Regions from separate parts of the Cedecea neteri genome, predicted to be linked through region 4. Evidence: predicted binding sites of a transcription regulator. Region 4 holds the regulator's gene; each other region holds the start of a gene.
The links. Region 4 encodes PurR, which represses purine synthesis genes. Its sites were predicted from a motif close to CANGCAAACGTTTGCNTG; they were not measured.

Region 1 (6,068 bases), 1.6 Mb from region 4:
TTATCCAGCAGGATCATCGGCTTGCGGCGGCGAGGCGCTTCCGGCGGCAGGTTCACAAAGCGTGGCACTTTGTCAGACGGGATCTCCAGCAGCGCGTAGCGAATGCTGTCCCCGCGAATGATTTCGACCGCCAGATAGGTGTAGTCGTCCTTCAGGAACTGCACCAGGTCGGTATCGCGGTTGATTAAAATAGGGGTGATGTGCGGGCGAAGCTGATGCTTGAAATAGCTGCGCAGCCAGCTTTGCTGATTTTCGGAAAGCTGGCGTTCGTTAATCAGGAAGATTTGGTTGCGGGCCATCTCCAGCAGCAGCTCGTTATACAGGCTGTCAAATTCCTGATCGGCCTTCAGCACCCGGGCCTGAATCTTATTCAGCAGGTGGCGCTGGTTGGAAGGAGAACCCTGTTCTTCACTGATTAAAATGCGGCGCTTCAGTTCGGCGAAACGCACTTTATAGAATTCATCGAGGTTATTGGAATAGATGCCGAGAAAACGCATCCTTTCAATCAACGGGTTGAGCTTGTCCGCCGCTTCCTGCAGAACGCGTTCGTTAAAAGACAACCAGCTCAGTTCTTTTTCGATATACAGCTTATCCTGACCCATTAGTCCTCACACTCCGTTTTCGTGGACGTGGCAATGCCGTCACCGTCACGTCAGTTATTATGGCGAGCTTTAGCGGAGAATGTCCAACTATGCAGATGAAACTCTCTCATCTGACCATGACAACTTTATGAGGGACAGACACAAAAAAAGGGCCGAAGCCCTTTTTAGTTAAATTATTCTGCTGCATGCCCCTGCGGGGGCAGCTGCACACCATCAAGCCAGGCGGCGTTGTGGCGCATTTTTAGTCGATCGTCGAGGAACCAGCTCACGACCAGCGGGTAAATCGCGTGTTCCTGATGCTGAACGCGAGCGGTGATTTCGTCCTCATCATCCCCTTCAAATACCGGCACTTTGGCCTGCAGAATGACCGGGCCGCCGTCCAGTTCGTCAGTGACAAAATGCACGGAGGTGCCGTGCTCTTCGTCGCCGTTTTCCAGCACCTGGCGGTGAGTATGCAGACCGGGGTATTTCGGCAGCAGGGAAGGGTGGATGTTGAGTAAGCGACCGCTGTAGCGCGCCACAAAAGCCGGGCTGAGAATGCGCATATAACCCGCCAGCACCACGACGTCCGGCGCGTAGGCGTCAATCTCCTGCATCAGCTGGCGATCGAACGCCTCGCGGCTGGCAAACTCGCTTGCCGCCAGCGCGTGGGTAGGGATCCCGGCTTCGCGGGCTCGCTCGAGGCCGAACGCGTCGGCCTTATTGCTGAACACCGCGCTGATGGTGCCGTTAATCTTCTTCTGCTGGCAGGCATCAATGATCGCCTGCAGATTGCTTCCGTTACCGGAAATCAGCACCACAATGTGTTTCATTACTCAATAACCACGCGCTCTTCGGAATCAGATGCCTTGATGATACCGATTTTCCACGCCTTTTCACCTTTGGCCTGCATTAGCTCAACGGCTTTATCCGCTTCTGCGGCTGGCAGCGCAATGACCATGCCCACGCCGCAGTTAAAGGTGCGGTACATTTCGTGGCGGCTGATGTTGCCGGCCTGCTGCAGCCAGTTGAAGACCGCTGGCCACTGCCAGGAAGATTCGGCGATCACGGCCTGGGTGTTGTCCGGCAGCACGCGCGGGATATTTTCCCAGAAGCCGCCGCCGGTCAGGTGGGCGATGGCGTGAACATCCACGTTTTCAATCAGTTCAAGGATGTTTTTCACGTAAATGCGGGTTGGCTCGAGCAGGTGGTCCGCCAGCGGTTTCCCTTCCAGTTCGGTGGTCAGCGGGTCGGTGCCGCTCACTTCCAGCACTTTGCGCACCAGCGAGTAGCCGTTGGAGTGCGGGCCGCTTGAGCCCAGCGCAATCAGGACATCGCCATCGGCAACTTTAGACCCGTCGATGATTTCAGACTTCTCAACCACGCCGACGCAGAACCCGGCCACGTCGTAGTCTTCCCCGTGGTACATGCCCGGCATTTCAGCGGTTTCACCGCCAACCAGTGAGCAGCCTGACTGCAGGCAGCCTTCGGCGATACCGGTGATCACGCTGGCGGCGGTATCCACGTCCAGTTTGCCGGTGGCGTAGTAGTCAAGGAAGAACAGCGGCTCGGCGCCCTGGACCACCAGGTCGTTCACGCACATGGCGACCAGATCAATGCCGATAGCGTCGTGGCGTTTTAAATCCATAGCCAGACGCAGCTTGGTGCCCACACCGTCGGTGCCGGAAACCAGGACCGGTTCGCGATATTTCTGAGGCAACGCGCACAGCGCACCGAAACCGCCCAGGCCACCCATCACTTCCGGGCGGCGGGTTTTTTTCACTACGCCTTTAATTCTGTCGACCAGAGCGTTACCAGCATCAATATCTACACCGGCATCTTTATAGCTGAGAGAGGTTTTATCGGTCACTGCTCGTTCCCCACGGGTGGTATATAAGAAAAACGCGGCAATTCTAACAGTGCAGGCAAACGTTTGCGAGCCTCTTATCATCGGCAAGAAAAGAATTCCTGAGATAGACTCAATCCAGTCCGGTTGATCTCGATCATCCCATTAGCTGTAGCGCAGCGGCAAAAAAGCGGTATAATCCGGCGATTTTTTTTGTGGTAGCCAACTATCTCGGGGGAGAAAGAGTATGAAGATCGTGGAAGTGAAACACCCACTCGTCAAACACAAGCTGGGCCTGATGCGTGAGCAAGACATCAGCACCAAGCGCTTTCGTGAACTCGCCTCTGAAGTAGGCAGCCTGCTTACCTATGAAGCCACTGCGGATCTGGAAACCGAGAAAGTCACCATCGAAGGCTGGAACGGCCCGGTGGAAGTCGACCAGATCAAAGGCAAGAAAATTACCGTTGTGCCAATTCTGCGTGCTGGCCTTGGCATGATGGAAGGCGTCCTGGAAAACGTACCAAGCGCGCGTATCAGCGTCGTCGGCGTTTACCGCGATGAAGAAACCCTGCAGCCGGTGCCTTACTTCCAGAAGCTGGTTTCTAATATAGAAGAACGTATGGCGCTGGTGGTTGACCCGATGCTGGCGACCGGCGGCTCTATGATTGCCACCATCGACCTGCTGAAAAAAGCGGGCTGTACCAGCATTAAGGTGCTGGTGCTGGTTGCCGCGCCGGAAGGCATCGCCGCGCTGGAAAAAGCGCACCCGGACGTGGAGCTGTACACCGCTTCTATCGATCAGGGCCTCAACGAGCACGGGTACATTATTCCTGGCCTCGGTGATGCGGGCGATAAGATATTCGGAACCAAATAAGATTCATCAGCCGACTTTGAAAGTCGGCTTTTTTTTGATTGCAGCAAACACCGTTCGTTAAAAAAAACACTTAGAGGAAAACAACATGACCCGCCGCGCCATTGGGGTGAGTGAACGCCCGCCCTTACTGCAAACGATTCCGTTGAGCCTGCAGCATCTGTTCGCCATGTTCGGCGCAACCGTGCTGGTGCCAATTCTGTTCCACATCAACCCGGCCACGGTACTGCTGTTTAACGGCATCGGCACTTTGCTTTACCTGTTCATCTGTAAAGGCAAAATCCCGGCTTATCTGGGCTCCAGCTTCGCGTTTATCTCTCCGGTATTGCTGCTGCTGCCGCTGGGATATGAAGTGGCGCTCGGCGGTTTTATTATGTGCGGCGTGCTGTTCTGCATCGTGGCGCTGATTGTGAAAAAAGCCGGTACCGGCTGGCTGGACGTGATGTTCCCTCCGGCGGCAATGGGCGCGATTGTTGCGGTTATCGGTCTGGAACTGGCAGGCGTGGCGGCCAACATGGCTGGACTGCTGCCTGCGGAAGGCGCATCCCCGGATTCCACCACTATTATTATCTCGCTGGTGACGCTGGCGGTGACGGTGTTTGGTTCCGTGCTGTTCCGTGGTTTTATGGCGATTATCCCGATTCTCATCGGCGTGCTGGCGGGCTATGCGCTCTCCTTCGCGATGGGCGTGGTAGACGTGACGCCAATCCGCGAAGCGCACTGGTTCGCGCTGCCAACCTTCTATACACCTCGCTTTGAATGGTTCGCTATCTTCACCATTCTGCCTGCGGCGCTGGTGGTTATTGCCGAACACGTGGGCCACCTTGTGGTCACTGCGAATATTGTGAAAAAAGACCTGATTCGCGACCCGGGCCTGCACCGCTCGATGTTTGCCAACGGCATTTCAACCGTGTTCTCCGGCTTCTTCGGCTCCACGCCAAATACTACCTACGGCGAAAACATCGGCGTCATGGCCATCACCCGCGTGTATTCGACCTGGGTTATCGGCGGCGCGGCAATTATCGCCATTCTGCTTTCCTGCGTCGGTAAACTGGCGGCAGCGATTCAAATCATCCCGGTGCCGGTGATGGGCGGTGTTTCTCTGCTGCTGTATGGGGTGATCGGTGCCTCCGGTATTCGCGTGCTGATCGAATCCAAAGTGGATTACAGCAAAGCGCAAAACCTGATCCTGACCTCTGTGATTCTGATCATCGGGGTGAGCGGGGCGAAGGTGCACATCGGTGCGGCAGAGCTGAAAGGCATGGCGCTGGCGACCATCGTCGGCGTGGGCCTGAGCCTTATTTTCAAACTTATCAGCATACTGCGCCCGGAAGAAGTCGTGCTTGACGCGAAAGACAACGACGCGCAGGCCTGATCGTTTCCTCGCCGGGCGGATCCTCGCCCGGTTCTAAACCTCAGCCATTCTGTGTTAGACTCGTTTCGATTTTCTGCCTGTTATGGTTGAGGTACTTCTGAATACGCCGGCACAGCTCTCACTGCCACTCTATCTTCCCGACGACGAAACCTTTGCGAGTTTCTGGCCGGGTGACAACCCTTCTTTATTAGCCGCCCTGCAGGCGGTACTCCGTCAGGATCACAGCGGGTATATTTATTTCTGGTCGCGTGAAGGCGGCGGGCGCAGCCATTTGCTGCATGCGGCCTGCGCAGAGCTTTCCCAGCGCGGTGAAGCCGTGGGCTATGTGCCGCTGGATAAGCGCACCTGGTTTGTGCCGGAAGTGCTGGACGGGATGGAGCAGCTGTCGCTGGTTTGCATCGACAATATCGAATGCGTGGCCGGGGATGAGCCGTGGGAAATGGCGATTTTCAATCTTTATAATCGCATTCTGGAATCCGGGAAAACGCGCCTGCTGATCACCGGTGACAGGCCGCCTCGCCAGCTCAATCTGCAGTTGCCTGACCTGGCTTCCCGCCTGGACTGGGGGCAAATTTACAAGCTGCAGCCGCTTTCCGATGACGACAAGCTGCAGGCGCTGCAGCTGCGTTCCAGGCTGCGGGGGTTTGAGCTGCCGGAAGACGTGGGGCGCTTCCTGCTAAAACGCCTCGATCGTGAAATGCGTACCCTGTTTATGACGCTCGATCAGCTCGATCACGCCTCGATTACCGCCCAGCGTAAGCTCACTATTCCGTTCGTCAAAGAGATCCTCAGCCTGTAGTTTTCCCCGTCCGCCGACGGGGAATGTCGCTTTATACCTGGCGCAATCTTTCTGCCGCGGCGTCCAGCGTCGCTTCCTGCTTGGCGAAGCACAGGCGAATCAGCTTATGCGGGAAAGTATCCGCGCAGAACACCGACAGCGGGATCGCCGCCACGCCCACTTCTTTGGTCAGCCACTGGCAGAAACTCACGTCGTCGAGATCGGAGATTGCGCTGTAGTCGGCCAGCAGGAAGTAAGTCCCTTCGCAGGGCAGAATTTCAAACCGGCTGTCCGCCAGCGCTTCAACAAAGCGGTCGCGGCGCGCGCGATAAAACTCCGGCAATTCACGATAATGTTCCGGTTCGGCACGCAGCATGTCGGCAATCGCCAGCTGCGCCGGGGTATTCACCGCGAACGTCAGGTACTGGTGAACTTTACGCAGTTCAGCGCTGATGGCCGCCGGTGCCACGCAGTAGCCCACTTTCCAGCCCGTCATATGGAACGTTTTGCCGAAAGAGGACACAGAGATAGCGCGCTCGCGCAGCTGTGGGTGAGCCAGCACGCTGGCGTGGCCTTCTTCGTCGAAGCAGATATGCTCGTACACTTCGTCGCTCAGC
Region 2 (6,068 bases), 350 kb from region 4:
GTAGACGAGTATCCCCCTGGAAATGTACGCCGCCCTGAACCACCTGGCAGCCCTGGGCCCCCAGGTTTTCTAGTTCAGTTTTTAACAGCTCTTCAAGCCCACGCGCCGTACTGGCAAACAGAGAATTCATATCGTCACTTATCAGGTAAAAAGAAAATTGTGGCGCATTATAGCTAATCCGCAACGCATGTCATAAAGTTGCCCTCTTATATTTGCTTCCCACGGAGGGCGCCGTGATTACTCTGTCTCAACTCTTTATTCACCCGGTAAAATCGATGCGCGGCCTGGCGCTCTCCCACGCGCAGGCAACTATCAGCGGCCTGGCCTTTGACCGCATCTTTATGATTACCGAGCTGGATGGCACCTTTATTACCGCCCGCCAGCATCCGCAGATGGTCCTGTTCACTCCCGCATTCGTGCATGACGGCCTTTATTTATCCGCCCCGGACGGCAGCTCGGCCAGCATCCGCTTTGCTGATTTCGCCGCAACGCCGGAGCCGACAGAGGTCTGGGGCACGCACTTTACCGCTCTCATTGCGCCCGATGAAATTAATCAGTGGCTGAGCGGGTTTTTCTCCCGCCCGGTGCAGCTGCGCTGGGTTGGCGAGCAGCCCACCCGCCGGGTGAAACGCCACGAAGAAGTGCCGCTCTCTTTTGCCGACGGTTTCCCTTATTTGCTGACCAATGAAGCTTCGCTGCGCGACCTGCAAAACCGCTGCCCTGCCAGCGTTAAAATGACCCAGTTTCGCCCTAATATCGTGGTGACCGGGGCTGCCGCATGGGCGGAAGATTCCTGGAAAATCGTGCGTATTGGCGGCGTCACTTTCGACGTGGCTAAACCCTGCAGCCGCTGTATTTTTACGACGGTTAGCCCGGAGCGCGGCCTGAAACATCCGAGTGGAGAACCGCTCAAAACGCTGCAAGGTTTCCGCACCGCCCAGGATAATAGCGGCGCAGTCGATTTTGGTCAGAATTTAATTGCCCGCAACAGCGGAGTTATCCGCGTAGGTGACGAACTGGAAGTCCTGGCCCACAGGCCGGCGAATGTTTATGGCCCAGGTGAAGTAGTGGAAAGCATTAAACCTCAAGGCCAGCCTGAAAGCAGCGTCAATATTGACTGGGAAGGCACGACGTTCCAGGGCAATAACCAACAAATTCTTTTGGAACAGCTGGAAAACAAAGGGATCCGCGTCCCCTATTCCTGCCGGGCCGGAATATGCGGAAGCTGTCGGATTCGGTTGCTGGATGGCGAAGTGAAGGCGTTGAAAAAAGGCGCGATTGGCGCGGACGGCACCATTTTATGCTGCAGCTGCGTGCCCGCAGGGAATGTGAGCGTGGCGGCGCGCTAAACGGCCTGATCGAGGCTGAGGCCGCTGCTTAAAGGCTGCGGTTTCAGTCGGTCATTCATCACTTTAATGGCATCCCCAAGCTGCATAGTGCGGCCAGCTAACGTGAGCCCCTGCTGAGCAAGCAGGCAAAGAGCGGCATTATCACCGGTTTCCACCACCAGCAGGTTCACCTGCTGCATATTCTCACTTAGCCACACACAGGCACCATCTCCGATACCAGGCTGCCAACAGTCACCGTGGGAGACAAAATGCCAGCTTTTTGGCATCTGCGGCTTGAGGAAGCGAATCGCCACCAGGGCGTTGAGCACCAGCTCGGCACGCTGTTCTTTCCCTAACGGTAAATCACGGCATTTTTCTTCAAAGGAGAAATAAAGCGCCGCATCATCAACACAAAAGCCTGAATTTTCAAAGGCATCTGGAGTTAGCATTTTACGAGGAAAGCGCGAACGGAAAAGCATACCATTGGCCAAATCGAGCATCATTCGATCGTGCTCTTCATCGAAATACCAACGCCAGTTATCGTCCGGTTTTATTCGCATAATGCTTACCCTTCATTTATCCCGCTGCTGAATTGCCACTCAAATTCTTACCATATTAATAAAAGACCAATATGTTTAAATAAGCAACAGTAGCGGAATATAAAACAACCAGGGCTGAAAATAAAGCCCTGGTTGTCTGTAAAAGGTAAATGATCAGAGATGGGTAACGATTTCTTTAATCAGCGGTGGGCCTTTAAAAATGAAACCTGAGTATATTTGAACCAGTGAAGCTCCCGCCGCCATCTTCTCACGAGCAGCGATGACTGAATCAATACCGCCGACACCGATAATCGGTAACCGACCATTTAATTCCTGAGACAGACGACGAATAATTTCCGTGCTTTTTAATTGGACAGGACGCCCGCTTAAGCCCCCGGTTTCATCGCAATGCTTCATGTCCTGGACAAGGCTGCGGTCTAGCGTCGTATTGGTTGCAATGACCCCGTCGATATTATGGCGAACTAAACTGTCCGCCACCTGGATCAATTCCTCTTCAGAAAGATCCGGCGCGATCTTCACTGCTACGGGAACATATTTATGGTGGATCGCTTGCAGCGCTTGTTGCTTATTTTTAATGGCGCTTAAAAGATCGTCTAACGCTTCGCCGTATTGCAAGGTACGCAGCCCTGGCGTATTCGGTGATGAGATATTGATCGCAATATAGCCAGCATATGGATAAATTTTATCCATGCAGATCAGATAATCATCTTTCCCCTGTTCAACGGGGGTATCTTTGTTCTTGCCGATATTAATCCCGAGCACGCCGTCGAAATGCGCTTTTTTTACGTTTTCGACCAGGTTATCCACCCCGAGATTATTAAACCCCATTCGGTTAATCAGCCCTTCGGCTTCCACCAGACGGAAGATACGCGGCTTGTCGTTCCCCGGCTGTGGACGCGGCGTCACGGTGCCAATCTCAATGGAGCCAAAGCCCATCGCCCCGAAGGCATCAATGCATTCCCCGTTTTTATCCAGGCCCGCGGCTAAGCCCAGCGGATTCTTGAACGTTAACCCCATGCAGGTCACAGGTTTTGACGGCACGTTCTGGCGTACCAGCCACTCAAGCGGCGTTCCGGTGACAAAGCGTAATTGCTGAAAAGTTAACTCATGAGCGCGCTCTGGATCGAGCTGAAAAAGGGCTTTACGAACGAAGGGGTAGTACATGAACTCTCCTGGATTCCCGGTGTGCAGACCGGGGCGTTATTATTCACGATCCGGGGGATGATTGGAATTGACCTGTCGCAAAAAAGCCTGAATAGAGGCAAACGTTTTCTTTTCCGGCGCGCAATATGCGCTTTTTCGCAAATCTATCCCGGAAAAATCACTTAGCCACGGAAATCATCTCTGCGAGTATCACGCTAATTGTTATCAATGTTAGATAAAAGCAAACAATTAGTTATAAGGAGTCGTGATGCGTGTGATTACCCTGGCCGGAAGCCCTCGCTACCCGTCCCGTTCCAGCTCGCTGCTGGAGTATGCTCGGGAGAAGCTGAGCGCCCTCGATGTTGAAGTTTATCACTGGCACTTACAGAATTTCGCACCTGAGGACTTGCTCTACGCCAGGTTCGACAGCCCGGCGCTGCTGGCGCTCACCGAACAACTCAGCACCGCCGACGGCCTGATTATCGCCACGCCGGTCTACAAAGCCTCGTTTTCAGGCGCGCTAAAAACGCTGCTCGATTTGCTCCCCGAACGCGCCTTAGAGAAGAAGGTTATTCTGCCTCTCGCCACCGGCGGTACCGTGGCACATATGCTCGCCGTGGACTATGCCCTTAAGCCGGTGCTGAATGCGCTAAAAGCGCAGGAGATCCTGCACGGCGTTTTTGCCGACGACAGCCAGATAGCCGATTACCAGCACAAGCCTCAGTTCACGCCCAACCTGCAAAAACGTCTGGACGAAGCGCTGGAAACCTTCTGGCAGGCGCTTCACCGCCGTGACTTTGCGGTGCCTTCGCCGTTTAGCGCCCGTGGGGTGAGCCATGTTTAATTTGCTCAAACGCCGTTCTCCGTGGCTAGCTTTTGCCGGCCTGCTCGCCTTTTCAACCTACAGCAATGCCTCGGACAGCAGCCCGGAACAGCTGCGCATTGGTTACCAAAAAGGCTCCGTCAGTATGGTGTTAGCCAAAAGCCACCAGCTCCTGGAGAAGCAGTACCCGAACACCAAAGTCTCGTGGATTGAGTTTCCCGCCGGGCCACAGATGCTGGAGGCGCTGAACGTCGGCAGCATCGATTTGGGCAGCACGGGCGACATACCGCCTATTTTCGCGCAGGCCGCCGGGGCAGACTTGCTGTATGTAGGCGCCGAGCCGCCGAAGCCTAAAGCGGAAGTGATCCTGGTCCCCGAAAATAGCCCCCTGAAAACCGTGGCGGATTTAAAAGGCCATAAGATTGCCTTCCAGAAAGGCTCCAGCTCACACAACCTGGTGCTGCGCGCGCTGCAAAAAGCCGGGCTTAAGTTTTCCGATATTCAGCCCGCTTATCTGACTCCCGCCGATGCCCGCGCGGCCTTTCAGCAGGGGAACGTCGATGCCTGGGCTATCTGGGATCCGTACTATTCGGCAGCGCTGTTAAACGGCGGCGTTCGCGTCTTAACCGACGGCAGCGAACTGAATCAAACCGGGTCATTCTATTTAGCTTCCCGACCTTATGCAGAAGCAAACGGCCAGTTTCTTCAACAGGTACTGAAAACCTTTAGCGATGCCGACGCGCTCACCCGCACACAGCGGGCAGCAAGCGTTGCTTTGCTCGCCCAAACGATGAGCCTGCCTGAAGCAGTCATCGCCACTTACTTTGACCATCGCCCTCCTTCAGAAATTACGCCGGTCAATGAAGCGACGGCCGCCAAACAGCAAAATACCGCCGACCTGTTTTATGAAAATCGCCTTGTTCCAAAGAAAGTCGATATCCGAACCCGCATCTGGCAGCCCGCCGGCACGACACAAGGAGCTAAGTCATGAGTCTGAATCTTTTCTGGTTCTTACCTACCCACGGTGATGGGCACTATCTTGGCAGCGATACGGGCGCACGTCCGGTCGACTATGGTTACCTGCAACAAATCGCCCAGGCGGCAGACCGCATCGGCTTCACCGGCGTGCTGATCCCGACCGGGCGCTCCTGTGAGGATGCCTGGCTGGTCGCCGCCTCAATGATTCCGGTCACTCAGCGGCTTAAGTTCCTGGTCGCGCTGCGCCCGAGCGTTGTCTCCCCTACTCTTGCCGCTCGCCAGGCCGCCACGCTGGATCGTCTTTCCAACGGGCGGGCATTGTTCAACCTGGTGACAGGAGGTGACGCCGAGGAACTGGCTGCAGAAGGGGTATTTCTTGACCATGAAGAGCGCTATGAAGCTTCCGCCGAGTTTACGCACATCTGGCGGCGCGTCCTCGAAGGCGAAACCGTCGACTATGACGGCAAACACATCCAGGTCAAAGGCGCGAAGCTGCTTTATCCCCCAGTGCAGCAACCTCGCCCGCCGCTTTATTTTGGCGGATCGTCCGACGCTGCTCAGGATCTTGCAGCCGAGCAGGTTGACCTTTACCTGACCTGGGGCGAACCTCCGCATCTGGTAAAAGAAAAGATCGAGCAAGTGCGGGCGAAAGCTGAAGCGAGGGGGCGGCAGGTTCGCTTTGGTATTCGCCTGCACGTTATTGTGCGGGAAACCAACGAAGAAGCGTGGCAGGCGGCAAACCGGCTTATTTCTCACCTCGATGACATCACCATTGCCAAAGCACAGGCCGCTTTTGCCCGCAGCGACTCCGTCGGGCAGCAGCGCATGGCCGCCCTGCACGGCGGTAAGCGAGACAAGCTGGAAATCAGCCCTAATCTTTGGGCCGGTGTCGGCCTGGTTCGCGGCGGCGCTGGCACCGCGTTAGTGGGCGATGGGCCCACCGTCGCGGCCCGCATAAACGAGTACGCCGACCTGGGGATCGACAGCTTTATTCTTTCCGGCTATCCGCATCTGGAGGAAGCCTATCGTGCAGGCGAACTGCTGTTCCCTCACCTTGACGTGGCGATCCCAGAAACTCCTCAGCCGCGCCAGGTTCAGGAAAAAGGCGAAGTTGTCGCCAACAATTTTATCCCGCGTAAAGTTGCGCAGAGCTAGGGAGGCACGATGCAAGCGACTGTTCACAAAGTCTTGCTGCGCCTGGCCCCCTGGGCGCTGCCGGTGGCGATTGTGCTTCTC
Region 3 (6,068 bases), 1.7 Mb from region 4:
CCAGCGCCGGGCAAAGTTCTTCGCCCACGGCTTTAACCGCTTCATACAGGCCAGCATCTTCGCCAGGGTGACCGGCTGCGGCCATCCAGTTCGCGGAGAGCTTAATGCGCTTCAGGGAGCCAATTTGGGTCGCGGCAATGTTGGTTAAGGCTTCACCCACGGCCAGACGACCGGATGCCGCGAAGTCCAGCAGGGCCACCGGCGCGCGTTCACCGATAGACATCGCTTCACCGTAGTAGCTGTCCAGGCTGGCGGTAGTCACCGCGCAGTTGGCGACCGGGATCTGCCACGGACCAACCATCTGATCGCGGGACACCATGCCGGTTACCGTGCGGTCGCCGATGGTCACGAGGAAGGTTTTTTCAGCCACGGTCGGCAGGTGCAGAACGCGCTTCACCGCATCGGCAATGGAAATTTCGCTGCTGTTGAAGGCATCACCTTTCGCTTTCAGCGTCTCGACGTTGCGCTCCATCTTCGGCGTTTTGCCCAGCAGCACGTCCAGCGGCATGTCGATTGGCTGGTTATCAAAGTGGCTGTCGTTGAGCGTTAGATGCTGTTCGGTGGTGGCTTCACCAATCACCGCATACGGCGCACGCTCGCGGCGGCAAAGTTCATCAAACAGCGGCAATTGCTCTGGCGCAACGGCCAGCACATAGCGTTCCTGAGATTCGTTACACCAGACTTCGAGCGGGCTCATGCCCGGTTCGTCGTTGAGGATATCGCGCAGCTCGAAGCGGCCACCGCGTCCGCCATCGCTGACCAGCTCCGGCATGGCGTTGGACAGGCCACCCGCGCCAACGTCGTGGATAAACAGGATTGGGTTGTCGTCGCCCATCTGCCAGCAGCGGTCGATCACTTCCTGGCAGCGGCGTTCCATTTCCGGGTTGTCGCGCTGCACGGAAGCAAAATCTAAATCCGCATCAGACTGGCCGGAAGCCATCGAGGAAGCCGCCCCACCGCCCAGGCCGATGTTCATTGCCGGGCCACCCAGCACAATCAGCTTGGCGCCAGGAGTGATTTCGCCCTTCTGAACGTGGTCGGCACGAATGTTGCCGATCCCGCCCGCGAGCATAATAGGTTTGTGGTAGCCACGTAGCTCCACGCCGTTGTGGCTGTTCACCTGCTCTTCATAGGTACGGAAGTAGCCGGTCAGCGCCGGACGGCCAAATTCGTTGTTAAACGCCGCTCCGCCCAGAGGGCCTTCGGTCATGATATCCAGCGCGGTAACGATGCGGTCTGGCTTGCCGAAATCCTGCTCCCACGGCTGTTCGAAGCCCGGAATACGCAGGTTAGACACGGAGAAGCCCACCAGGCCAGCTTTTGGCTTAGCGCCGCGCCCGGTCGCGCCTTCATCGCGGATTTCACCGCCTGAGCCGGTTGCCGCGCCCGGCCACGGAGAGATGGCGGTCGGGTGGTTGTGGGTTTCAACCTTCATCAGGATATGCGCGTCTTCCTGGTGGAAGTCATAGCGCCCCGCTTCACGGTCGGCGAAGAAGCGGCCGACGGCGGAACCTTCCATCACCGCCGCGTTGTCTTTATAGGCAGACAGCACGTAATCCGGCGTTTTCTCGAAGGTGTTTTTGATCATTTTGAACAGCGACTTCGGCTGTTTCTGCCCGTCGATAATCCAGTCGGCGTTAAAGATTTTATGGCGGCAGTGCTCGGAGTTCGCCTGAGCAAACATGTACAGTTCGATGTCGTTCGGGTTGCGGCCAAGCTTGTTGAACGCATCCTGCAGGTAGTCAATTTCGTCTTCCGCCAGCGCCAGGCCGAGGCGAATGTTCGCTTCCACCAGCGCATCGCGCCCTTTCCCGAGCAGATCAACGCTCTGCACCGGAGCCGGCTGCTGCCGGGTAAACAGCTGCTGCGCGTCGTTCAGAGAGGTAAACACGCTCTCCATCATGCGGTCGTGCAGCAGAGCGGCAACGTCCTGCAGCTGCTCTGCGGTCAGCGTACTGCCGGTAACATACCAGGCCACACCGCGCTCAAGGCGTTTAATCTGCGGCAGGTCACAGTTGTGGGCGATATCGGTAGCTTTAGAAGACCAGGGGGAGATGGTGCCAGGGCGCGGGGTCACCAGCAGCAGGGTGCCTTCCGGCGCATGCTCTGCGAGGGTTGGACCATATTTCAACAGCCGCTGCAGGCGGGCAAGCTCGTCAGCGTTCAGCGGCGCTTCGAGGTCGGCAAAATGAACATACTCGGCATAAATATCGCTTACCGGGAGGTGAGCATCGTTGAAACGGGCCAGGAGTTTGTTAATACGAAATGCCGAAAGAGCAGGCGAACCACGCAGAATTTCCATCATTAAAGATCTCTCGTCTTCAGGGCGAAGGGGGGAAAACGGGCGTCATTATAGAGAATCCTCCGCCGCGACGAAACCGTTTGCGTAGAAATAACAGCAGAAGTTTTTATTGCACGAAAAGTAAACGATATATTCTTAAAAGTTGCTTACTGGCGTTTTCTTACGCAAAATGCGCCTCATTCACTGACGGGGTTCAGACAAATCATGGTTATTGTTGGCTAAGGCTCATCCTGCTGCAGAATGTTATCTATTTGAAAAGAATAAAGATTAATTATCTGCTTATCGGTATCGTCACCTTGTTGCTGGCAGTGGCTTTATGGCCCTCCATTCCAGGTTTCAATCAGGCCGAAAACCGTATCGCCGCGATCAAAGCGCGGGGGGTTTTGCGCGTCAGTACCATTTCATCGCCGCTCACCTGGACGATGGTTAACGGCAAGGCGACAGGTCTCGATTACGAACTCGCGAAACAGTTTGCAGACTACCTGGGCGTGAAGCTGTTAGTGGTCGTGCGGCCAAACATTAACGCGCTGTTTGATGACCTGGACAATGACAACGCCGACCTGCTCGCCGCAGGCCTGGTGTATAACTCTCGCCGCAGCAGTGACTACCAGGCGGGGCCGACCTATTATTCCGTTTCGCAGCAGATGGTCTATCGCGTGGGTAGCCCGCGCCCTAAGTCTCTTGGTGGCGTCAAGCCATCGCAGCTGGTGCTTTCTTCTGGCCAGGCAGTGGTGAGCGATCTACAAAAGCTAAAAGATGCTCAGTACCCCGACCTGAGCTGGAGCATCGACGCCAAACAAACCAGCAACCAGCTCTTACAGCAGGTGGTTGATGGCAATATCGCGTTTACCATCTCGGACTCCATCGCCATCAGCCTCTTCCAGCGCGTACATCCTCAACTGGCCGTTGCCCTGGACGTTACCGATGAACAGCCTGTCACCTGGTTCTCTAAACGCGATGGTGACGACAGCATGAGCGCCGCACTGCTCGATTTCTATAATCAGATCAGCAGCGACGGCACGCTGGCAAGGGTTGAAGAGAAATACCTGGGCCATATCGGCGATTTTGATTACGTCGATACCCGAACCTTCCTGAACGCGGTGGATGCCGTTTTGCCGGAACTCCAGCCGCTGTTTGAAAAGTACTCCGACGACATTGACTGGCCGCTGCTCGCTGCAATTTCCTATCAGGAATCCCACTGGGATACCCACGCGACTTCACCTACGGGCGTGCGCGGGTTAATGATGCTGACAAAAAATACGGCCCAAAGCCTCGGTATCACCGACAGGCTGGATGCCGAACAGAGCATCAGCGGCGGCAGCCGGTATCTGAAAGATATGATGAGCAAAGTGCCGGCCACGGTACCGGAATACGAGCGCATCTGGTTCGCGCTGGCGGCCTATAACATGGGCTATGCCCACATGCTGGATGCCCGTCAGCTGACGGCCAAACAGAAAGGCAACCCGGACAGCTGGGCCGATGTGAAAACACGTCTGCCGTTGCTGAGCCTGAAGCCTTATTACAGCAAAACAACCTATGGATATGCTCGTGGACACGAGGCTTACGCGTATGTAGAAAACATTCGCAAGTATCAGCTAAGTCTGGAAGGATATTTGCAGGAGAAACAGAAGAAGGCGCTCCAGGCGGACAAGTTTGCCGAGGCTTACCCTACGGTTGCTCCGGTTGAACTGGCTAGTCCGTCTTACGGGCCTTTTCCTTTAGGGCCTTTTTCTCAAGGCGACGAGCGCGAAAAAAATCGCTCAGCATGGCTGAGCACTCTGTCGCGAGCACCCCTTCACTGACCTGCACCTGATGGTTCATTCCCGGGTGGCCGAGCACGTCCATCAGCGAGCCTATCGCCCCGGTTTTAGCGTCACGCGCCCCAAACACTAAATGGCCAATGCGGCTATGCACCATCGCCCCGCGCACATGACGCAAGGTTCGAGCGTGACATAGAGCGTGGTATCCAGCAGACGGTAATTTTGCAGTACCAGCCCGCCCTGTCGCAGCGCCATGATCTCCGCGTGAGCCGTAGGATCGTGGCGACCTATCGGGCGATTCCAGCCTTCACCTATGACCTGATTATTGTGTACCAGCACCGCACCAACGGGCACTTCGCCTTCATCCCAGGCTCTCTGAGCAAGGGTCAGGGCGTGTCGCATCCAGTGTTCATGGGTAAATTCTGTGTCTGACACAATGCTCTCCGCGGCAAAAGTGGGCGGCGCATTATACACACCGCTTAACGGATTCAAAACGCCTCACTCGAGCTGCTGCAGTTCTCCCTGAGGCGTAACGCGCCACCGATGCTCGCAGAAAAACAGCAGAGGATTATCCTGATGACTATCGCTGTAGCCGCTGTACAGGCGCAGCGGCGCGCCAAGATGCTGCTCCAGTTGCACCACCTTCTCATGGCCGAGACAGCGCAGGGTCAATATCCAGCCGCCGTGAGCCCGTGCAATCTGGCTGGCAATGACTTTGACCTCCGGCAGCCAGGGCGTATCAAAATAGACTTTTTCCACCAGCGGCTGCGGCGAGCCGGTAATCAGCCAGACGTCGGCATCCGGGCTGTGCAGATAATCCGTGAGGCGCTGCTGGACGACGGGGAATGCCCTCACCTTCTGCCGGAACCAGGCGACAAATTCGCTTTGCAGCTGCTGAAGCCGGGCCTCGCTGCGCCCAAACGTGATACCCCATAACAGCAGGCTCATCGGCTGTCGGGCCGCACTGCCTTTGATCAGCATCATGCCGCCAATCAGCGGCAGCAACATAATAACCAACGGCACGTTCAGCGGCAGGCGGCGCAGGAGATAAAACATGAAGCTGCCGAACATGTCCTGCTGATGCAGGGTGCCATCCAGGTCAAAAAAGATGACGCGGCGCGGGTGATGAGGTGTCAATTCAGGCTCCTTTGGGACTCGCGTTCACGAAACGACGCAAGCTAAAGCCTAACAGATAGCCCCGTGATTTTCCGCGCGCTTTCCAGGCTGAACACAACAGAATATTTAATTCGGAAACATTGCTCTATAATGGAATTTATAATTCGCTCAGATGCTTACCAAAGCAAGTCGTTATCAGAATTGCCGCCCCGGAGGTGAAATGAACTGTTTACTGCGCATTCGAAGCCGTTACGCCATGCTGGCCCAAAGCGACCGCAAGCTGGCCGACTTTTTGCTCGCTGAGCCCGATCACGCACGCCATCTCAGTTCACAACAGCTGGCGGAAGAAGCCGGTGTCAGTCAGTCCAGCGTCGTAAAATTCGCGCAGAAACTGGGGTTCAAGGGCTTCCCGGCGATGAAACTGGCTATCAGTGAAGCGCTGGCAAGCGGCCAAAACCCTAACTCTGTCCCGGTTCACAACCAAATTTTAGGTGACGATCCGCTGAGGCTTGTTGGGGAAAAATTGATAAAAGAGAACATCGCGGCGATGCACGCCACGCTGGATATTAATGCAGAAGATAAATTGCTGGCGAGCGTTTCGCTGCTGCGCAATGCGCGGCGCGTGCTGCTCGTGGGAATAGGCGCGTCTGGCCTGGTAGCGAAGAATTTCTCGTGGAAGTTGATGAAGATTGGTATTCACGCCGTCGCCGAGCAGGATATGCATGCCCTGCTCGCAACGGTGCAGGCGATGACGCCGGAAGACGTACTGCTTGCCATTTCCTACTCGGGCGAGCGCCGTGAGATCAATCTGGCTGCCGATGAAGCGCTGAACGCCGGGGCGAAAATCCTCGCGATTACCGGCTTCACGCCTAACGCCCTACAGCAGCGCG
Region 4 (6,068 bases):
ACCCTCGCTAAAACCAGCAGCAAAAAAACCTCGCAGAAATTAGCCCTACAGCCAGCCTCCGCCACCGTTGCCTACACTGAAAAATGCACCCATCGTAAAGGGCATAAAAAGCAGTGCGTTAAGGTGAAGTCGGAAAAAAATCTGACCATCGCGCAGGCACATAAAGTACGCGTGCAGAAAGCGCAAAAAACGGCTATGAACAAGCTGATGGGACAAATTGGTAAGCCGTATCGCTGGGGCGGTACCTCCCCACGCACCGGTTTCGACTGCAGCGGGTTGATTTATTACGCTTATAAAGATCTGGTGAATATTCGTATTCCACGCACCGCCAATGAAATGTATCACCTGCGAGATGCCTCTTCCGTTGACCGTGGCGAACTGGAAAGCGGCGATCTGGTGTTCTTCCGTACTCAAGGGCGCGGCACCGCCGATCACGTTGGCGTTTACGTTGGCAACGGGAAGTTTATTCAGTCCCCACGCAGTGGCCGCGATATTCAGATCACCTCCCTGAGCGAAGATTACTGGCAGCGCCACTACGTGGGTGCCCGCCGGGTGATGACGCCAAAAACCATTCGTTAGTCTTATCCACGCCCTTTCGGGCTAATCAGACTGATTAAAATGTTAACAGCCCGGCAACGGGCTGTTAATTGCTGCTGACAAAGAGGGAAAAAGCGTGGTTTTTCCCTCTTTGTGGTTATCAGCTAAAAATCAATAAATTGATTTTCCTCGTTTATTTTAAAACGTCACCGGGTATTTATTTCATCACAGGTAGCTTGTCAGCAGTCTGAGCAGCCCGGCAACGGGCTGTTTTATTTTGTTGTTTCATTTCGCTTTTTCACTCACCTGTAATTTGCTAACCTTATAACCACACAAATTGTAGTTATATTGTGAAACAAAATAACAAGGAGTAAAGCAATGTCGTTCGAACTACCCGCCCTGCCCTATGCTAAAGACGCGCTGGCACCGCATATCTCAGCCGAAACCCTCGAATATCACTACGGTAAGCACCACCAGACCTACGTCACTAACCTGAACAACCTGATCAAAGGCAGCCCGTTTGAAGGCAAAACGCTGGAAGAGATCGTGAGAGGATCTGACGGCGGTATTTTCAATAACGCGGCTCAGGTCTGGAACCATACCTTCTACTGGCACTGCCTGGCGCCGAATGCCGGTGGGGAGCCGACCGGTGACGTGCTGGCCGCCATCAACCATACTTTTGGCAGCGTGGAAGCCTTTAAAAAGCAGTTCACCGAAGCGGCCATCAAAAACTTTGGCTCCGGCTGGACCTGGCTTGTGAAGAATAGCGACGGTAGCCTGGCTATCGTCTCGACTTCTAATGCAGGAACTCCGCTGACAACTGAGGCAAAACCGCTACTGACCGTGGACGTGTGGGAACACGCTTACTACATTGATTACCGCAACGCGCGCCCGGTTTATCTCGACCATTTCTGGGCGCTGGTGAACTGGAAATTTGTTGCGCAAAACCTGGCGGGCTGATTTCTATCGGTTACTTACGAAGTAGGAAGGTGACGTTTTTCTTCCTTCATCTATATATGATAAGGGCCGCTTTTCGCGGCCCTTTGTAAATCAGTGCAGGACGGCGGTAAGTGCTCCGGCAACAATCAGACTCAGTACGATAACCGTAGTCACCACGGAAAACTTCAGATCGGTACTCATTGCAAGCTCCTTTTATTTCCCTACAAAGTGTATGTGGGGTGATTTTCCCACAATTAGCGATAAAAATCCTGCTGGATTTGCGCAGATATCGGTTTTCCCTCTTCCACTTTGCCCCGGGATAAGCCAAAATCCTTCGCTAATTTACCGCGTATCGCCCGGCAACGCCCTCCTCCCGCTGTATGTCGCATCCCCGACAGGCCTGCAACCAACGTGTTGCCCCAGGAGTTAGCGAAGGCAAACGTTTAACATATGAGTTATCAGGAGTTTACGATATGGTCTGGAGTGACATCTAATGGCAACGATTAAGGACGTAGCGAAGCGCGCAAACGTTTCCACTACCACTGTGTCACATGTCATTAACAAGACCCGTTTTGTGGCGGAAGAGACGCGCAATGCCGTTTGGGCAGCCATCAAAGAGCTGCACTATTCACCGAGCGCCGTGGCGCGTAGCCTGAAGGTCAACCACACCAAATCTATCGGCCTGCTTGCGACCTCAAGCGAAGCCCCTTATTTTGCGGAAATTATTGAATCCGTTGAGAACAGCTGTTTCGCCAAAGGTTACACCCTGATTCTGGGCAACGCGCACAACAACTTTGAAAAGCAGCGCGCTTACCTGTCCATGATGGCGCAAAAACGCGTGGACGGGCTGCTGGTCATGTGTTCCGAATACCCTGACACACTGCTTTCAACCCTGGAAGAGTACCGCCATATTCCGATGGTGGTGATGGACTGGGGCGAAGCCCGCGCAGACTTTACCGATTCCGTGGTCGATAACGCCTTCCACGGCGGCTACCTCGCGGGTCGCTACCTGATTGAACGCGGCCATCGCGATATCGGTGCTATCCCGGGTCAACTGGAACGTAACACCGGCGGCGGCCGCCATGCAGGGTTCCTGAAGGCGCTTGAAGAAGCCAATATCAAAGTGCCTGATAACTGGGTAGTTCAGGGTGATTTCGAACCGGAATCGGGTTATCGCGCCATGCAGCAGCTGCTTAACCAGCCGCATCGCCCTACCGCTGTTTTCTGTGGCGGCGATATTATGGCGATGGGTGCGATTTGCGCCGCTGATGAAATGGGGCTGCGCGTGCCGCAGGACATTTCTATCATCGGCTACGACAACGTGCGCAACGCCCGCTATTTCTCTCCGGCGCTGACCACTATCCACCAGCCGAAAGAGCGCCTGGGCGAAACGGCGTTTAACATGCTGCTCGACCGTATCATTAATAAACGCGAAGAGTCGCAGACGATTGAAGTTCATCCGCGTCTGATTGAACGCCGCTCGGTGGCCGACGGCCCGTTCCGCGATTACCGCCGCTAAGCCTCTTCGGGGGCCGGGAATACGTTACCCGGCTCCTGCAACCACTCCTGATTCATCGTTTCACTATCGCCCAAATAGTCCAGCAACCAGCTCAGCGCGGGCGAAGCATCATCCTGCCGCCAGGTCAGGCAGCAGGCCGCGTCCGGGAATGGATTTTCCAGCAGCAGCTCTTTCCAGTCTCCCCTGACGAGCCACGGCTGGGCAATGTGCGTTGGCACCATACCAATGCATAATCCCGCCGTCAGGCAATCCTCCCCCGACGCCCAGTCCGGTACCACCACGCGGCGCTGGTTGTCGAGCAGCCAGGTAATGCGCTTGGGAAGTGAACGGGAGGTATCTTCCAACACCAAAGACGGCCAGGGGCGAATGTCATCATCCAGAATGATACCTTCCCGTTGCGCAAGCGGATGGCCAGCGGAAACCACGCAGCGCCAGCTAAGCGCCCCCATGTCCCGAAATGCGTAGCGCCCCCCGACCGGGATCGCCTGCGTGGCGCCAATCGCCGCCTCAACTCGCCCGTCGGCCAGCGCGTCCCACACGCCGTTGAACACTTCCTGGGAAACCCTTAATTCGATATCCGGAAAATGACGATAAAAATCCAGCACCAGCTGGCGGGTTCGCTCAGGTTTAACGATATTGTCTACTGCAATAGACAGATGCCCGCGCCAGCCGTTGGCTATCTGCTGGCACTGCTGGCGCGTTGCCATCATTTTTTTGATAACAGATCGGCCTTCTTTGAGAAAAAATGCCCCGGCGGCGGTCAGCTCAACGTCCCGATGACGCCGTTCAAACAGCGGCACGGCCAGCCATTCTTCAAGCTGCCGTACCGTATAGCTGATGGCAGACGGCACGCGATGCAACTCCTGGGCCGCACCGCTAAAGCTGCCGTTTCGCGCCACGGCATCAACCACTTCCAGCGAATATTCAGACCACATATTTCTGCCTGCAAAAAATTTGAATGCAATTTGCAAATATTAGCGTTTCACAAGCGGTTTTGCACTCCGTAGACTCCTGCCCCGTTAACCTGCTATCAAAATCAAGAGTGAAATATGCAACCATCAAAGGGATTTCTTATCTGGCTTGCGGGGCTGAGCGTGCTGGGTTTCCTGGCCACCGACATGTACCTGCCCGCCTTCGCCGCCATTCAACAAGATCTGGGTACCACCGCCTCCGCCGTGAGTGCCAGCCTGAGTCTGTTCCTCGCCGGCTTTGCTTTTGCCCAGTTGATGTGGGGCCCGCTTTCCGACCGCTTCGGGCGTAAGCCTGTGCTGTTGATTGGCCTGGCCATGTTTGCCGCCGGCTGTATCGGGATGCTTTGGGTGCAGGATGCCACCACGCTGCTGGTGCTGCGCTTTATTCAGGCCGTGGGCGTCTGCTCGGCCGCAGTTAGCTGGCAGGCCCTGGTGACCGACTATTATCCTGCCAACCGCGCTGGCCGTATTTTTGCCACCATCATGCCGCTGGTCGGGCTTTCTCCGGCGCTGGCCCCGCTGCTCGGCAGCTGGCTGCTGAACCATTTTGAATGGCAGGCCATTTTCGCCGTGCTGTTCGTGGTCGCTTTGCTGTTGATGATCCCCACGCTGCGCCTCAAGCCCCGGACTCAGCACCACGAGCAAACCGAAGACAATAAAGTCAGCTTCTTCTCTTTATTACGTTCCCGCGTTTACGGCGGCAACGTGCTGATTTACGCCGCCTGTTCCGCCAGCTTTTTCGCCTGGCTCACCGGCTCGCCGTTTATTCTGAATGAGATGGGCTACAGCCCCGCGGCAATAGGCCTGAGCTACATGCCGCAGACTGTCGCTTTCCTGGTCGGGGGCTATGGCTGCCGCAGCGCGCTGCAAAAGTGGAGCGGCAAACAGCTGCTGCCCTGGCTGCTGGCCCTGTATGCCCTGAGCGTGGTAGCCACCTGGGGCGTAGCGGTGAGTGGCCATGCTGACCTGACGCTGCTGCTTATCCCGTTCTGCGTGATGGCCGCGGCGAACGGTGCCATCTACCCTATCGTGGTTGCCTCTGCCCTGCTGCCTTTCCCACAGGCAACCGGGAAAGCCGCAGCGCTGCAAAACACCCTGCAGCTTGGGCTTTGCTTCCTGGCAAGCTTAATGGTTTCCTGGCTGGTCACGACACCGCTGCTGACCACCACCAGCGTGATGCTGGCGACAATCCTGCTTGCCGGTCTGGGCTATGCCCTGCAGCACACGGCCCAACGAGAAGCACAAAACAAGGGCCACAGCGAGTTGTCCCGCGCACAGTAACCTGCATGATAATGTGAATGTTGTGTGATTAGCTTGCTAACAATATTCCATTGAACCCTCAATTAAACGGGCTTATAGTAATTGCGGTTCTACTATAAGTCTTATCAATTTTATTTTGCGGGAGCCGGAGCGCTTTCGTTTTTCCATGGATGGCCTTTCAGTAAGGGAGAATCCCCCCTTTCTCTGTTCTACGTCGGATATCAGGCACGCGGAATTTTCCGTGAGAGTTCTCACAAGCCGAGAATAGCGTCTACGCTGTTTTAAGGTTCTGATCACAACAAGGTGATGGAGAAGCTATGAGTTCATCGTGTATAGAAGAAGTGAGCGTACGAGATAACGAATGGTATCGTATCGCAAATGAAATGCTGAGCCGGGCAGGCATTACCCTCAACGGCCCAAATCCTTTTGATATTCAGGTCAAAAATCCAAACTTTTTTAAACGCGTTCTGCAGGAAGGTTCTCTCGGCCTTGGTGAAAGCTATATGGACGGCTGGTGGGAATGCGAACGGCTGGATATCTTTTTCACCAAAGTCCTGCGTGCCGGACTGGAAAACCAACTGCCCCACCATTTCAAAGATACCCTGCGCATTGCGGCGGCAAGACTGGTTAATCTGCAGTCTAAGAAACGCGCCTGGATAGTCGGTAAAGAGCATTACGATCTTGGCAACGATCTGTTCAGCCGGATGCTGGACAAGCACATGCAATATTCCTGCGGTTACTGGAAAGACGCGACAAATCTCAGCGACGCGCAGGATGCCAAGCTCAAAATGATCTGCGAAAAACTGCAGCTTAAGCCCGGCATGAAGCTGCTGGATATCGGC

Region 1: a site for PurR is predicted at 2,504-2,521, ahead of purM (phosphoribosylformylglycinamidine cyclo-ligase). Genes of this name have one in related genera too.
Region 2: a site for PurR is predicted at 3,147-3,164, ahead of pyrD (quinone-dependent dihydroorotate dehydrogenase). Genes of this name have one in related genera too.
Region 3: a site for PurR is predicted at 2,372-2,389, ahead of purL (phosphoribosylformylglycinamidine synthase). Genes of this name have one in related genera too.

Annotation. Positions count from the first base shown of each region.
Region 1 is NZ_CP009459.1:4,552,150-4,558,217, reverse strand. It holds gene ppk1 (polyphosphate kinase 1) at 1-602, opposite strand, end outside; gene purN (phosphoribosylglycinamide formyltransferase) at 776-1,414, opposite strand; gene purM (phosphoribosylformylglycinamidine cyclo-ligase) at 1,414-2,451, opposite strand; gene upp (uracil phosphoribosyltransferase) at 2,675-3,301, shown strand; gene uraA (uracil permease) at 3,387-4,673, shown strand; gene LH86_RS21180 (DnaA inactivator Hda) at 4,771-5,472, shown strand; gene LH86_RS21175 (pyridoxal phosphate-dependent aminotransferase) at 5,504-6,068, opposite strand, start outside.
Region 2 is NZ_CP009459.1:2,585,956-2,592,023, reverse strand. It holds gene rlmKL (bifunctional 23S rRNA (guanine(2069)-N(7))-methyltransferase RlmK/23S rRNA (guanine(2445)-N(2))-methyltransferase RlmL) at 1-130, opposite strand, end outside; gene LH86_RS12175 (YcbX family protein) at 234-1,349, shown strand; gene zapC (cell division protein ZapC) at 1,346-1,888, opposite strand; gene pyrD (quinone-dependent dihydroorotate dehydrogenase) at 2,042-3,052, opposite strand; gene ssuE (NADPH-dependent FMN reductase) at 3,300-3,875, shown strand; gene LH86_RS12155 (sulfonate ABC transporter substrate-binding protein) at 3,868-4,845, shown strand; gene ssuD (FMNH2-dependent alkanesulfonate monooxygenase) at 4,842-5,987, shown strand; gene ssuC (aliphatic sulfonate ABC transporter permease SsuC) at 5,997-6,068, shown strand, end outside.
Region 3 is NZ_CP009459.1:4,644,097-4,650,164, forward strand. It holds gene purL (phosphoribosylformylglycinamidine synthase) at 1-2,305, opposite strand, end outside; gene mltF (membrane-bound lytic murein transglycosylase MltF) at 2,554-4,104, shown strand; partial or broken gene tadA (tRNA adenosine(34) deaminase TadA) at 3,995-4,464, opposite strand; gene yfhb (phosphatidylglycerophosphatase C) at 4,561-5,199, opposite strand; gene LH86_RS21590 (MurR/RpiR family transcriptional regulator) at 5,399-6,068, shown strand, end outside.
Region 4 is NZ_CP009459.1:2,937,372-2,943,439, reverse strand. It holds gene LH86_RS13910 (C40 family peptidase) at 1-579, shown strand, start outside; gene sodB (superoxide dismutase [Fe]) at 916-1,497, shown strand; gene LH86_RS22600 (YnhF family membrane protein) at 1,588-1,677, opposite strand; gene purR (HTH-type transcriptional repressor PurR) at 1,970-2,995, shown strand; gene punR (DNA-binding transcriptional activator PunR) at 2,992-3,930, opposite strand; gene punC (purine nucleoside transporter PunC) at 4,045-5,247, shown strand; gene cfa (cyclopropane fatty acyl phospholipid synthase) at 5,544-6,068, shown strand, end outside.